DNA from 2 places in the Gracilibacillus sp. D59 genome. Region 1 is predicted to be linked to the other one. Evidence: predicted binding sites of a transcription regulator. Region 1 holds the regulator's gene; the other holds the start of a gene.
The links. The regulator LexA, encoded in region 1, represses DNA repair genes until DNA is damaged. The targets are predictions, from matches to a motif close to CGAACATATGTTCG.
Positions count from the first base shown of each region.

Region 1 (8,226 bases):
AGCAAGAACACGCCGAAATTTACGTTAAACGTGTCTTGCTGCGTTTTTTTAGCATGGTGAAAAATAGCCCGTAACCCCCACTCTAAATTCCTGAAAAACTGTCAGTAGAGGTATCGACGTTAGAATCATGTGGTATACAGAAACGATCACTTTTGGAAGTCTTACTTTATCGGTCACTGGAAATAGTTAAAACAATTGTCATTGTTACACCAATAACCGTTAAATAAACACCTAAATCAAATAATAGTGCCGTTGCCAGCTCCACCTCTCCAAAGACAGGAATGTGAAAATAATCAAATGTTTGGCTAAGGAAGGGCTGACCAAACAGGAAGGAGCCAACACTAGTAGCAATAGCAATAATCAAGCCAAGCGCGATCAGAGTACGATAATTAAATGGCAATACTTTATTAACAGCTTTCTCACCATAAGCCATATACATCAGAACAATTGCTGCCGCCGTCATTAAACCCCCTATGAAACCTCCGCCCGGTTCATTGTGCCCTGCAAAAAATAAATTTACTGCAAACCCAAATAAAATAAAAGCGATTAAAACTGTCATCGTTTTTAAAATTAAGTCATTAGTTCTTACCATAGCTTTCCCCTCCGAATATAGTTAGTATATCTCTATCTGTTTGTTAAAATCCTTGAAAGTTAAAAAATCCTGATAGAAATGATGTGAGCTTTGTCATTAAATCGAAAAATAAGAAGAACCCCATAAAAATCATCACGTATCCACCGATTTTCACTAACTTTTGTGAGTTTCTCTTGATCCATTTCATTTTACCAATAGAAAAGGCAAGAATAAAGAAAGGTATGGCGAAACCTAATGAATAAGAAGTCATTAATATAATTCCCAGTTCAGTGTTTGTTGCAGCAAGAGAAATGACAGCCATAAGAATGGGACCTGTACACGGTGTCCATCCTAGTGAAAATGCCATACCAATAATAAGTGATCCAATGAAACCCGCAGGCCTATTTTTAAAGTGTACTTTTTTCTCTTTCATTAAGAAATTAAAATTTAAGGCACCTACTATTATAAGTCCGAAAAAGATAATTAGGATCGCACCTATCTGTCTAATTAAATCGTCCCATCTCGTTAAAAATTCACCAATAAAACTCGTGGTGAAACCGAGAATAATAAATATACTAGAGAACCCTAACAGAAAAAATATTGTATGTAGAATACTTTTATAGTTAACCATTGCTTTTTCTTCTTTGATATCATTCACACTCATACCAGTGATGTATGAAAGGAATGCAGGGTACAGTGGTAAGACACACGGGGAGATAAATGATAAAAAACCTGCACCAAATGCGATAAAAATATTTACTTCATTCAACTTTGTCACTCCAGACTCCACGATATTTATAGATATACACTTCTATAAATATGATAAAACCCTTGCTGTTTGATAGCAAGGATTCTAATTCGACAATTATGTTACAATGCGTTTTTATTTGTTATCCATTTGATTGTTCATGGAGCGCATCATTTGTTTGATTTTCTTTTGTGATGGCTTCTGCCCCATTTGCATCATTAATGTTCTTAGCATTTGTTCATTAATTGGTGGGTTTTTCTTTAAATAGTTCATCATATATTTTCTCGCGATAAAAAAGCCTAGGGCAACCCCGGCTAAAAGAGCAACCACGATAAATATAATCCAAAGAATAGTGCTCATTCGATCGTTCCTCCTTAAACTTGTCTCTTATACAGTATAGTAAAAGTTATTTAATAATACAAGCACTTGTATATTAACTTATGTACGATAAAAAATGGGACGAGGAACCTGCCCTCTGTCCCATTTTAATGTATTAGAATAATTCGTTTACGTGTTTTACGACATTTTCTACAGTGAATCCGTATTCTTCAATAATCTTGTTTCCATTTGCGGATGCACCGAATTTGTCGATTGCAATAATTTTACCTTCAAGACCGACATAACGATCCCAACCTAATGAAGAAGCCATTTCAATCGCAACACGTTTTGTTACAGCACTTGGTAATACAGATTCTTTGTATGCTGCGTCTTGTTTTTCGAAACGATCCCATGATGGAATACTTACAACACTTACGTCTTTACCTTCTTCTTTTAATGCTTTTTGTGCTTTTACTGCAAGCTGCACTTCAGAACCAGTTGCAACAAGAATAGCATCTGGAGTTTCTTTAGCAGCAGGACTTACTACATAACCACCTTTTTTCACACCTTCATATGCTTTTTCAGCAGTTCCTTCTAAAGTAGGAAGTCCTTGACGAGTAAGCACTAATGCTGTTGGCTGTGAAGTAGATTCAATCGCTAAACGCCAAGCAGCTTGTACTTCATTACCGTCAGCTGGACGAATAACTGAAAGATTTGGCATTGCTCTAAACGCTGCTAATTGTTCTACTGGTTCATGTGTTGGGCCATCTTCACCTACAGCTATCGAATCATGTGTTAACACATAAGTTACAGGCAGATTTTGAATAGCAGATAGACGAACTGCCGGACGTAAGTAGTCACTGAATACAAAGAATGTACCACCGAATACTTTTAGTCCACCGTGTAATGCCATACCATTTAACGCAGCTGCCATTGCAAATTCACGCACGCCAAACCAAATATTTCGTTGGTCAGGTGTAGCAGCTGAGAAATCACCAGTATCTTTTAAATTAGTTTTATTAGAGCCTGCTAAGTCTGCGCTACCACCGAATAATGATGGTACAGTTTTAGCAATTGCATTTAATACTTCACCAGATGTAGCACGTGTAGCAGCTTCATCTTTACCTGCTTCATATACTGGTAAATCTTGATCCCAGCCTTCAGGTAGTTTATTATTAATTGCATTGTCTAATTCCTGACCTAGTTCAGGGTATGCTTCCTTATAAGAATCGAATAATTCCTTCCACTCTTGTTCTACTGCTTTACCTTTTTCAACGATTTTTGTTTCAAAATCTTGATATACTTCATCAGGTACATGGAAATCCTCATGCTCCCACTTATAGAACTCTTTTGTTAATTTAACTTCGTCTTCTCCAAGTGGCGCACCATGAGAAGCAGATGAAGCAGATTTGTTAGGTGAACCGTAACCAATTACAGTTTTTACTTCAATTAGAGTTGGTTGGTCTGTATTCGCTTTAGCATCTGCAATAGCTTTTGAAATTGATTCTGTATCCGTACCATCTTCAACACGGATTACTTGCCATCCATACGCTTTGAAACGATCTTCTATATTCTCAGAGAATGACTTGTTTAAGTCACCATCTAATGAAATATCATTAGAGTCATATAAAGCAATTAGTTTACCTAATTTTAAGTGACCAGCTAGAGAGGCAGATTCATGTGAGATACCTTCCATTAGATCTCCATCACTAACAATTGCAAATGTATTGTGGTCTACTACATTATAATTATCTTTATTATATTTTGCAGCTAAGTGTTTTTCAGCCATTGCCATACCAACACTCATCGCAATACCTTGGCCTAATGGACCAGTAGTAGCTTCCACCCCATCAGTATGGTGTACTTCCGGGTGACCTGGAGTTTTTGAATCCCATTGACGGAATCCTTTTAAGTCGTCAATTGTTACATCATAACCTGACAAGTGTAGTAGGCTGTAAAGTAACATAGATCCATGACCTGCAGATAATACAAAACGGTCACGATTAAACCATTTAGAGCTTTTTGGGTTATGATTCATGTGTTCTGTCCAAAGAGTATATGCCATTGGAGCCGCACCCATTGGCAATCCTGGATGACCAGAATTAGCTTTTTCAATCGCGTCTATTGACAATGTTCTAATTGCATTAATAGACATTTGTTCAATTTGCTTTGCCATTGTTAAATTTGTCCCCTTTCAAATTTGCAAAATATGTACGCACATTTATAATCCTATAACGAAATCACTTTAAAGACAAGTATATCAAGTCAAAAAGCGAGTAATTTCTTTAGAAATATCAGTTTTTGATATATTTTTTCAGATTTTGAAGAAAAAGTAGAAATCACTACTTTTTCTTCTCTTTTAAATGTTTTACTTTTTCCGGAGTGACATCATTCCCGTTAGGATCAACGACTGTCATCCCTTTCATATGATTTTTAAATGATTTTCTAACGTTTTTTAGATAGGCCTCACGCAAAGATTGTTGTTCTTGCTTTTCTTCATTCGTTAACCCTTCTTTTTTTGCTTTATTTGCTAGCTCATTAATACGAGCAATTTTTTCCTTTGATAACATAGAGATTTGACACCTCTTTTCTAATAACTGTTCATTTATCATAATTCTACAATGCAAAAAAGAGTATACACGAATAGTATACTCTATCTTCATTCTAATCTTGATTTTGTAAGTTTTCAAGTGATTGGTATTCTTGATACCGACGATGGACAGTTGCTTTAGATACGTCATAACCCATTCCTCTTAAAACGGATGCAATCTCTTTAAAAGTTAAGTTATTCTCTTTTAACCTGATTACTTCTTCTATCGGAAATTCTTTTCGTTCTCTACCTTTAGCAAGATGCTGATTTGAAAGGTTTTCAGCTGGATTGAAACCGTTGCTTACCGCCTTTTTCATTCCTCTTTTAATTTTAGCGTTATGTAATTTCCGTTGGTATTCTTCTACTATCGAGACAATTTGTAACACCATTGAATCGCCTTCTGATAGTTGTAATTCACCATTATGTGACAGCGTATATATGTTAACACGTAATCGATTCAATTGATGAAGTAATGCGATTTTCGTATTTCCTCTTCCAAGTCTTGTTTCATCTTGAACCAATAGTGTGTCTGCATTACCATTATGAAATTCCTCTAACATTTCAAAAATACCTTCTCGTTCAATTTCATACCCGCTTTGTTTTTCGGCTATTATTTTGATGATTTCAAAATTATATTTATTTGCAAACAATTGCAATTCTTCTTGCTGCCTTTTAATAGATGTTTCTTGTACTTCCTTATCTGTACTAACTCGACAATAAATGATCACTTTCTTCATAGATTTACTCCTTTATTCTATATGCTAGTTACGGCTGAAATATAAAAAAAGACAAGAGCTAGTATAAATGCAATTAAATAAAAGATGTCAACTTTAGATATATTTTTTAACATAAAAAATCCCTCCACAGAACTTTTGTTCGTATCTTTATTATACACGAACAGGTGTTCATGTCAATAGTTTTCTCGAACGAATGTTTGTAAAAATTACTTTGCTGTGCTATACTTTGATTAATAAATAATACGTGTAAGGAGATTTAAATATGACAAATCTATCAAAACGACAAGAGGAGATATTAGCATATATTAAAGAGCAAGTAGAGCTAAAAGGATATCCACCATCTGTTCGTGAGATTGGGGAAGCTGTTGGTTTAGCATCAAGTTCAACTGTACATGGTCATTTAGCGCGATTGGAGAAGAAAGGCTATATTAGACGCGATCCAACCAAGCCAAGAGCCATAGAGATACTTCCACAAGATGGAGAACTGGAAATTCCAAAAACGGAAGCTACATTTGCGCCAGTTATCGGGAAAGTAACAGCTGGTCTTCCTATCACCGCAGTTGAGAACATTGAAGAATATATACCGATTCCCCATAACGATATGCATGTAGCTGAACAGTTATTTGTACTTATCATTGAAGGAGACAGTATGATCGAAGCAGGGATATTAGATGGAGACAAAGTAATCGTCAAACAACAAAACACAGCAGAAAACGGTGATATTGTAGTTGCAATGACAGAAGACAGTGAAGCTACCGTGAAACGTTTCTTTAAAGAGAAGGATCATATACGCCTCCAGCCTGAAAATGCAACCATGGATCCGCTAATCTATAATAATGTTAGTATTCTAGGAAAAGTTGTTGGATTATATCGAAACATTTAAATAAGTTCTGGTTATATTTAAAAGTGCGTTCTTTAGCTAAGACGTACTTTTTTTGTTAACAATATTACTTTATATTATTTACCATAATATTATTATGTATGGAGTTTATTTCAAAAAAATAGGCTGTTGAAAATTTACTTTCTCAACAGCCTGAGCACCTACTTATTCGGTAGGTATTTTTAATTTGCTTATTAATTCTTTGTAATTTTCATTAAATGGGGTTTCTGGTTTTTCATTAAGTAAGTACAATTGTAATTCCGATAATATTACTTGCACTTCCATTTCTTTATTGTTTAATTCTCTTTTGTTGAATGTATCTAAGGATGTAAATTCTCTTATTTCTTCCATTATTTCAATTCCGTTTTCTTTATCATAAACATAATGACATCAGATTTATAAATGGTATTAATTTCATCTACCGTTTCAATTGCTTTATCTGCGAAATCTTCGTTCACTTCACCTTCTGAATACTCTTCGGGGGGTTAACTGTTCTGATCTTTGACGTCTACAGATGTTTTTAATTAATATCGATCTTGTGTGCTCTTTCCTGTGTCTTATAAAACTATTACTTTCGACACAAACTGTAAAAATCCTTCCAATAAATACAATTTGCATAAACTTAATAATTGGGCGCATGATGGGAACTAACGTTCTTGTTGATAGGGTGAAATTAATGAGGAATATTACTGATGAAGAATTTAAAATAGCATGCCGTTATTTATTTTTATCGATGGCTATTGAAGTTATCCAGAAAGATCAAACTACATTACGTAACAATAATATATTTAAAATCAGCGAACCTTATATTGCCTTCCTGGAACCCGTTATAAGAAAAGCTGTTGAGGAAATACGAGAATTAAAACAGCTGACGCATGTGAATAATTTAAAGGTACTGCAAACCGATAGATCAGAACAATTCACGGAATATACTTTCTATGCTAAACGCAAAGAGAAAAAACGAAATCATTTTAATGCAGCTATAAGGAAGAAAGTTTTGGTGATTATTGAAGAGTAGTTTGAATCTGTTGAGATAAAAGTGGGCAGCTAAGGCTGTCTTTTTTATTGCATAAATCTAATAATAGATCGTATATTTAGGAAAAATAAACTAATAATAAGTTCGAACATTATTCTAAAAAGGAGGCGATACAGATGAATACCTTACAACGTATTGCTTTAGCATTAGTAATTATTGGTGGTATAAACTGGGGCTTAATTGGATTATTTCAATTTGATTTAGTTGCATCTATATTCGGAGGACAAGATGCTGCACTTTCCAGATTAATCTATACATTAGTAGGAATCGGCGCTTTATGTTGCTTGCCTTTATTGTTTGCTCCAGCAGATGAGGATGAAAAAGAAACTGCGAAAGGTAGAAACTTAACTTATTCTACTGAGTTTGCAGAGGAAAATGATCCGACTGAATTTAACAACGATAAAGAGAAATAATCAATTATTTTGCCATTTTGGTTATTCATAATATCACGCCATTTGTTAGGACCGGTTGTTCCACACCGGTCCATTTTTATTTTAAAGAAAACCCACCACTTATTATTAATAGGCGTTGGAGAATGTAGAGTTTGATATGGAATGCCTCCACTTTATATGTACAAATATTTATTAGAAGCACGGAGATAAATTTTAGTTATTTTACAAGAATTGTTTGATGATATAAAAGAGAAAGAAAAAATCTAGCCCTCGATATCTTATTTCAAACTTAATCCACAGGGATGGGATATTAATTTATGACTTAGGCTAGCTTCCACATGTAAGTAGTAAATGGTAAGGACTGAACACAATGAGAAGGGAATATATTTCCCTTCTTTGGAATTATAGCATAATCAAAATTAAAAATGAAACCCATCACTTATTAGTGATGGGTATGAGGGGGAATACAGCGTTAATGCTAGCATTCGGCACTGCTTTTTTAGTATAGAGAAATTTATAAAATTATGATGTTTTTACAGGAATTTCTGTTATTAACTTATAGGAAACAAGGCTTACATCTATACCAAAATCCAATCTATACATAAATTGTTATTGTTATGGAATTTTTCTAAATAGGAGTGTATGTAATGAGTAAAAAAAAGGATTGCGATAATGAAGTAGGCGCTGTAATCACTAATGAAAATGGATGTGTCTGCGATGTTGTCCGCGCGATTGCTGATGCACAAGATAACGTTGTAGACCAACTATGTGATGTAAGCTGTTTACGTTCTATTCAAGATTTAGTATCACCTGTAGGAGGTAACGGCTTAGATACAGTACCTTTTATTTTATATGATAAGAAAGGTAAACCGTTCAAAGGATTCGGGGCCGAAGTTGATGCTAATGGTGGGCCAGCTCGATTCGATTGTTTCAACAGTTTTATTTTCCGTGTAA
Region 1 is NZ_JBQQCK010000005.1:4,800-13,025, forward strand. It holds gene ACTWP4_RS09995 (DUF2621 family protein) at 1-28, shown strand, start outside; gene ACTWP4_RS10000 (Na(+)/H(+) antiporter subunit B) at 167-592, opposite strand; gene ACTWP4_RS10005 (cytochrome c biogenesis CcdA family protein) at 636-1,340, opposite strand; gene ACTWP4_RS10010 (YneF family protein) at 1,455-1,679, opposite strand; gene tkt (transketolase) at 1,813-3,813, opposite strand; gene ACTWP4_RS10020 (DUF896 domain-containing protein) at 3,980-4,207, opposite strand; gene ACTWP4_RS10025 (YneB family resolvase-like protein) at 4,302-4,964, opposite strand; gene lexA (transcriptional repressor LexA) at 5,227-5,847, shown strand; gene ACTWP4_RS10035 (hypothetical protein) at 6,010-6,195, opposite strand; gene ACTWP4_RS10040 (hypothetical protein) at 6,521-6,862, shown strand; gene ACTWP4_RS10045 (DUF378 domain-containing protein) at 6,997-7,293, shown strand; gene ACTWP4_RS10050 (CotY/CotZ family spore coat protein) at 7,920-8,226, shown strand, end outside.

Region 2 (8,226 bases), on a different contig from region 1:
TTGCAACAGGTATCGCAAAGCAAACAAAAAAAGCAGTCGTACTTGTCTGTTCTTCTGGTACGGCTGCTGCTAATTATTATCCAGCAATTATTGAAGCTTCGTATAGTCGTATTCCTTTAATTGTGTTGACAGCGGATCGACCACATGAGTTACGTGATGTTGGTGCTCCACAAGCCATTGATCAAATCAAGATCTATGGCGACAATGTTAAATGGTTTCATGAAATGGCACTGCCTGAAGCGACACCAAACATGCTGCAATATGCAAGAAATCATGCTGACCGAGCAGTGCATACTTCGTTATATCAAGTGAAAGGACCGGTACATCTCAATTTTCCTTTTCGCGAACCACTTATTCCTGACTTCAGCTTAGTCGGAATTTGGGGAGAGGATGCTGTAGATACAAATCACTTTAAATTTGATGAAACTCGGGTTTCTACGCAGTTATTAACGGATATTCAGCATCAATTACAAGATAAAAAACGAGGAATTATTGTATGTGGACCGCATGACTATCCTGATTTAGCTACTGCGATTGTAGCTTTAGCAAAAAAATGGAAATTACCTGTACTCGCAGATCCGCTATCCTTTTTAAGGTGTCCAAATGGAGAAAATGTTGTAGTAGAAAGCTATGACAGTATCTTAAAGTCGAAAAAAGTAAGAGAACTCATCAATGTGGATTTCATCGTCCGTTTTGGTGCAATGCCTGTTTCGAAGCCTGTACTGCAACTTTTACAGGAAAATAATATCGAGCAATATATTATCGATGAAGATGTTGCATTCCGGAACCCTTCTGTAAAGAGTGCACATTATTTGTACGGGAATCCGGTTGATATAGCAAATCAGTTAGCAACCCTTTCATTATCATTTGATAATGGTTGGTTACATACTTGGCAAAAGTTGAATGAGTCAGCCAAACAAGTATTGATGAAAGAACAGGATGTTTTAACAGAAGGTTTAGCTGTTCGTGGTATTCAAACCGTTATCCCTGATGAAAGTGTATTATTTGTCGGTAATAGTATGCCGATTCGAGATGTCGATACTTTCTGGTTGTCGACAAATAAAACGGTCAGCATTCATGCGAATCGTGGGGCTAATGGCATTGATGGCATCATCTCTACCGCACTTGGCATGGCGACTAGTGGAAAACGTGTGACTTTATTGATCGGTGATGTTTCGTTTTTACATAGTATGAATGGGTTATTATTGACGAAAAATTACTCGCTTAATTTGACAATTGTATTGATTAATAATCAAGGTGGAGGCATCTTTTCCTTTCTACCACAAGCGAAAGAGGGAAGTCCTCATTATGAAATGTTATTTGGTACACCACAGTCGATTGAATTCGATAAGGTAGCAGCGCTTTATGACTTTGATTTTTATACAGTTGAAAAATGGTCAGGCTATTTAAATGCTCTAGAAGTTAGTTACCAACAGGAAGGTGTTTCGTTAATAGAAGTAAAAACCGACCGAAATGAAAATGTAACATGGCACCAAACGAAATGGCAGGAGATTGAAGAGCATATATTGGCTATTTTGGAGGAAAATAGAGATGTATATTGATAACTATTGGGTAGAACGCTTTGGCGATGGACAGCCTGTTGTGCTGTTGCATGGTTTCACTGGCTCTGTGCAAACATGGCAAGCGCTACGTCCTTTTTTGCCTAACCAACAATTGATCGTTATTGATTTGCCGGGGCATGGTTATACGAAGGCTAAAGTGAATTCGATGGATGACTGCTGCAAGGATTTATATGAAATTTTTAATCAATTGACTTTGGAACAGTTCGATCTTGTCGGATATTCAATGGGAGGAAGGACTGCTTTATCCTTTGCTTGCCGTTATCCGGAAATGGTGAGAACATTAACGCTGGAAAGTGCTTCACCTGGCTTAGCAAAGGAGGAGGAGCGACAGGCAAGACAACAGAAAGATCATGAACTTGCTGACTATATTTCTAGTCATTCATTAGAAGCATTTGTTGAAAGATGGGAGAACATACCACTATTCGCTTCCCAAAAACAATTAGCTGTCGAAATACAGGAAAAAATTCGCAATGAGCGATTATCGCAATCGAAAGAAGGATTAGCACATTCGTTATTAACGATGGGAACAGGTATGATGTCGTCATGCTGGAATCTTCTTGATCAGTTAAAAATGCCTGTTTTACTAGTAGTTGGTGAATGGGATGAGAAGTTTGTTCAGATAAACCAGCAGATGGAAAAATTGATTTCAAATTGCCGATTAGAAATAATTAATCAGGCTGGACATGCAATTCATGTGGAACAAACGCAAATTTTTGGTACAATAATAGAGGAATTTATTTCTTAGAGGAGGTCATCAAATGACAGTAGAATGGGAAAATGAACGCACTTATGAAGATATTTTATATGAAACGTATAATGGAATTGCCAAAATAACGATTAATCGCCCAGAGGTACGTAATGCATTCCGTCCTCACACGGTGAATGAATTGATTGATGCTTTTACATATGCACGTGATGATTCTAATATCGGTGTAATCGTGCTTGCAGGTGCAGGAGATAAAGCATTCTGTTCCGGAGGAGATCAGAAAGTTCGTGGCCATGGCGGTTACGTAGGTGAAGATGAAGTTCCTCGTCTGAATGTGTTAGATTTACAACGTTTAATCCGTGTGATTCCAAAACCAGTTGTTGCAATGGTTTCCGGCTATGCAATCGGAGGCGGTCATGTATTACATGTTGTATGTGACTTAACAATTGCAGCAGATAATGCAATTTTTGGACAAACAGGACCGAAAGTTGGAAGCTTTGATGCTGGTTATGGTGCTGGTTTATTAGCGCGTATTGTTGGTCATAAGAAGGCCCGAGAAATTTGGTACCTATGCCGTCAATATAATGCACAAGAAGCATTGGATATGGGGCTGGTTAATACCGTAGTACCTCTTGAAAAATTAGAAGAAGAAACAATTCAATGGTGTGAAGAAATGCTGGAGAAATCGCCAACTGCGCTTCGTTTCTTGAAAGCATCATTCAATGCAGATACAGATGGACTAGCTGGTCTGCAGCAAATGGGTGGAGATGCAACACTGCTTTATTACACAACAGATGAAGCAAAAGAAGGTCGTGATGCGTTTAAAGAAAAACGCAAGCCGGACTTTAAACAATTCCCAAGATTCCCATAAGAATGAAACAAGGCCAATACATTATGTGTTGGTCTGTTCTTTTTCATTCAGTAGTGGAGAACGGACATTGGTTCCGCTATTTGTGCCAAAAGTGATGTTTTTATGATGTTGGCGGACATCTATTCCGCTATTCATCCAAATTAACGCTGTTTTTTAGCAAAAGTAACCCAATAAGGGATTAAATGTCCGCCAACATCGAAAAATGGGTGTTATCCTACCAAATAACGTACTATATGTCCACCCAACCGCACGCAGAATCACTGAAGGGTATCCCACTTCGCAGACGGGGAGATGCACGGTTTTTTAGAAATTGAGAAGAAGGTGTGAGAAGAATGGAACATTGGCTGACGAAACGGGTTTATTTAACACCAGACAACATTGCGATCGAGTTGAGTAATGGTGATACGGTGACGTTTGCTGAATTATATGAGAAAGCATGTGAATTTGCTTCCAAAATATATTCGATTCATCCAAAAGGTCATATCGCTATGTTATCGAACAATTCAATCGATATGGTGGTTACTTTTTGGGCTTGTACATATTTAAATGTCCCAGTGGTTTTTCTTAATACGCGATTAACTGCTAGAGAATGGCAGGTACAATGTGAGGATGCAGATGTCAAAACCGTTATTTATGCTGATCAGTACAAGGAGAGTGTTCAGTCGTTGACTTTGTCGACTTATCCTTTTTCTGATATTCATTCTTTTCAAACTTCGGAGTGCACATTGACTTCCGATATGGACTCTGATTTAGTTTGTTCGATGATGTTTACTTCGGGAACAACAGGTCGGGCAAAACCTGTGATCCATACTTATCACAACCATTGGTCCAGTGCAGTAGCGTCTGCTTTAAACCTAGGATTGATGCCAAGCGACAAATGGCTCGCATGTCTTCCGTTATTCCATATCGGCGGCTTATCGATTTTATTCAAAAGTGTGATATATGGTATGCCGGTTTATTTATTAGAGCGATTTGATGAAGAAAAGATACACAATGCGATAATGGAGCAGAATGTTACCATTATCTCCGTTGTAGCGATAACTTGTTCTCGATTGTTGGAACGGTTAGCTGATGGTTATTATCCGAGTTCGTTTCGTTGTATGTTGCTAGGTGGTGGACCTGCACCCAAACCATTATTAGAGAAGGCGAAAGAAAAACATGTTCCGATTGTACAAACTTATGGCATGACCGAGACATGTTCGCAAATTGTGACACTTAACGAAGCTGATGCTTTCCGAAAATTAGGTTCTGCCGGAAAACCACTTTTCACGGCATCCTTGCAAATTCAAGCTGACAATACGAGAGCTAAGCCCAACCAAGTTGGTGAAATTGTTGTACAGGGGCCAATGATAACACCAGGATATTATCGTCGGGAGCAAGCTAATAAAGAAGCTTTTCAAAATGGATGGTTTCATACCGGTGATTTAGGTTATCTGGATGAAGAAGGCTTCCTGTTTGTGGTTGATCGACGTAGTGACTTAATCATTTCTGGTGGTGAAAATATCTATCCAGCTGAGGTAGAAGAAGTACTCTTATCATTTAAAGGTGTGCAAGAAGCGGGAGTGACGGCGATAGAAGATAGTAAATGGGGACAAGTCCCTGTTGCCTATATAGTAACAGCGAACGAAAAGGTGACAGCTGATCAATTGCTGGTACATTGTCGCGAAAGACTCGCTTCATTTAAAGTCCCGAAGCAGATTTATTTCCGTGATCACCTGCCACGAAACGCGACTAACAAACTGCAAAGGCATCGATTGAGAAGTTAGTTGATCGTAAAATAAAAAGACAGCATTGCTCCAATCAATAGCTGTCTTTTTTATTATGCATAATGTCCCCCGATTTTTTTGCTTCTTTCCCTTGTAATCCCGGCTTCGGTATAGCTTGTTGCACGTAAAATAGCAGTCGATCCATATTTGGCCCGAATTGTATCCATTACATAACCGATATCCTTTTTTTTCGGTTGATCTTCAAATAAATTCAACTGTGTCTCGATATCATCATACAGGTTATTCAATGATACGGTGACACGACGAATTTTACTATGGCGATTATAAAATTGATGAAATAGTTGTAAGCATATATGATAAATATCCATGGTCACATTAGTAGGCAAATGAAGGGAACGTGAGCGATGAAAACCACCACTATTATCGGCATAGCCAATCCCCAAGTGAATCGTTCTACCTGCTCTTTGATGGGTGCGGGCACGCCTGCATACTTCTTCGCATAAATCGAGAATACAAGTTAATGTCTCTTCTGCCGTGTAATCTCGTAATAAGGTAATACCGTGTCCGAAACCTTTTTGTTCTTCCTTGTTACCAAAAGAATCATAAACAGGGCTTAAATCAACGCCCCACGCATGCCAGTATAACTGCTCCCCGATCACACCGAACCGTTTTTTTAATCTGTCCAAGCGGTAGTTAGCCAGTTGTCCCAAATAAACAATTCCCATACGATTTAGGTGTATGGTCAGTCGTCTGCCGATTCCCCATATTTTTTCAATTGGAACCGGCCATAATAAACGCTCAACATCTTGATAACGACATGTAGCAATCCCGGTTTTTTTCGCATATAAATCCATGACTACTTTCGCCAAAAACTTGTTGTCGCCAATTCCAATCGCACAGGTTAATCCCATCGTGTCATATATTTCATCTTTAATCATTTGAGCAACATGGCGTGCATTTCCATATAAATGTTCTAATCCATCGACAGTAATCCACATCTCATCAACGGAATAGGGATGGATCGCTTCTTTGGGAACATAATGATGCAACAATTTGGTGATTTGCATTGACATATTAACGTAATCGCCCATTTTTGCCTCAACGACATAGATAGCGGGATCTTTAGGCAACTCGAAGTACCTACTCACATTTTTGACGCCATGCCGTTGTTTTAAAGCTGGGGAAGCTGCAAGAATAATACTGCCGGATCGATTTTTATCACCAACAACAGCAAGCATGGTTGTCATCGGATCCAACCCGCGTTTGACACATTCAATACTTGCATAAAAGGATCGCATGTCGATACAAAGCACATTATGTTTAGGAAAAGAGCTATAATCCATCGTCCAACACCTCTAACGAACGTTTGTTCTATTTATTAGTATAGTCTATGTATGTAAAAAATAAAAGTGTTAAAATATAGTAATTAAGGTGACACTATTCAAAGGATTCCAGTCAGAACTAACATCTGACAAAGTACAATAACGAGGTGAATGATATGAAAAAAATATTAATCAGTTTATCATTAGGCATTGCTGTCCTTTTATCTGCTTGTGGTGCTCAAGAAGACTCTCCGGTTGAAGAATCCAATCAAAATGGTGACAACGAGATGGACCATGCTAAGATGGGTCACACCAGTTCAAGAGAAGTACCGGAAGGATTAAAAGAAGCTGAAAATCCTGTTTATGAAGTAGGAAGTAACGCCATTATTACTGAGGCTCATATGCAAGGAATGAAAGGTAAAGAAGCCACTATTGTTGGAGCATATAACACATCTACATATAGTGTTTCTTACACACCTACAGATGGTGGTGAAAGAGTAGAAGATCATAAATGGGTTATACATGAAGAAATCGACAAAGCAGGAGATAAACCTTATCAACCTGGAGATGAAGTGACATTAAATGCATCACATATGGAAGGAATGAAAGGTGCTACTGCTGAAATTGATTCAGTAGAGCAAACAACTGTGTATATGGTTGATTTTACTACTGAAAATGGTGAGGAAGTAAAAAATCACAAGTGGGTAGTGGAAAGTGAGTTATCACCAATTGAATAGTAAAAGCGTGAATGATAGACCTTAGTGTTAACATCATGTTGAAGGGGATAGCATCCAATCAATCATATAGAGAATAAAGGACCATTTTTAAAGTGGTCCTTTCTCTTCTTCTGCTTAGGCTACTACAGTTGATATCCCTAGTTTTAGTAAACGCGTAACCACTTTTAAGTTTTATGACGCATAAAATACAAAAACCAAACAGCGTGATTTTGTTCGTCTGCGGCAGCACGTGTGAATGTTTCTTTAATGTTTGCTCCAGTTCTATCGGCCATATCCAAATAAAAATCCACAGCTTCCTGCTCATCATTAAAAGCAAAATCAATTCCATCCCTATAATTGTTTGGGCAATTTTCTGTAATAGTGTAAGTTGGTTTCTGACCTGTTAAATTCACATAAATATTAGTAAAATCTTTTAAGTGTTTCTTTTCGTCATTTTGAATTTCGAGAATCTGGTTGATTTGTTTTGAATTGGGTGCCATTTTTGCAAGCTTGTCATAACATGATATAGCACTATATTCCGCGTTGATTGCTTTTTGAATATCTGAAAGAAAAAGAGACTGATTGGAAGGACGATAGTATCCAGCGTATGGAAAAGCATTGTTATAATATGAATTCATATTGATTCCCCTTAATTATTGGTATTTATTTATGTATATGAATTCCCTATAGGTAGGTGTGCTAGTACTATAATTTCTATTTTATCACAGTGCTAAACGTCTGTAAGCCCCTCACTGACCATAGTCTCACTTTATAGAAACTTCTATGGTTTATATATAATGGAATAATAAGACAATCCGGTATATGAAATTAAACTTAATGTATATATAATATTAGGAAATGAGAGGCCATGAATGAGAGAAAATATTGAAAACGATTCTCAAACTCATTGACTTCCTTAACAAAAGCTAATAAACTAGAGACAGAGTAAAAGTTTGAATCGAAGATATTAAAGAAGGCCCGAACAGTGTGAATAAGGGAGAGGTTCAGCATGGAAACACTAGTAACAAAAGATTTGACGCTTGGATATGGTGATGAAGTTATTATAGATGAATTGGATATTACGATCCCTAAAGGAGAAATAACAGTCTTTATTGGTGGAAATGGTTGTGGCAAATCAACATTGTTACGTTCATTAGCACGATTAATGAAACCAAAACAAGGTGATGTTGTTTTAAATGGGGAAGATATTGCAAAAATTCCAACAAAAGAAGTTGCGAAACAATTAGCTATTTTGCCGCAAAGTCCTATCAGTCCGGAAGGCTTAACGGTAGAAGATCTGG
Region 2 is NZ_JBQQCK010000006.1:56,528-64,753, reverse strand. It holds gene menD (2-succinyl-5-enolpyruvyl-6-hydroxy-3-cyclohexene-1-carboxylic-acid synthase) at 1-1,562, shown strand, start outside; gene menH (2-succinyl-6-hydroxy-2,4-cyclohexadiene-1-carboxylate synthase) at 1,552-2,328, shown strand; gene menB (1,4-dihydroxy-2-naphthoyl-CoA synthase) at 2,342-3,160, shown strand; gene ACTWP4_RS11760 (o-succinylbenzoate--CoA ligase) at 3,484-4,926, shown strand; gene ACTWP4_RS11755 (DNA polymerase IV) at 4,980-6,230, opposite strand; gene ACTWP4_RS11750 (DUF1541 domain-containing protein) at 6,386-6,946, shown strand; gene ACTWP4_RS11745 (ferritin-like domain-containing protein) at 7,111-7,563, opposite strand; gene ACTWP4_RS11740 (ABC transporter ATP-binding protein) at 7,935-8,226, shown strand, end outside.
Region 2: ACTWP4_RS11755 (DNA polymerase IV) is a predicted target of LexA. The motif match lies at 6,247-6,260, and genes of this name have one in related genera.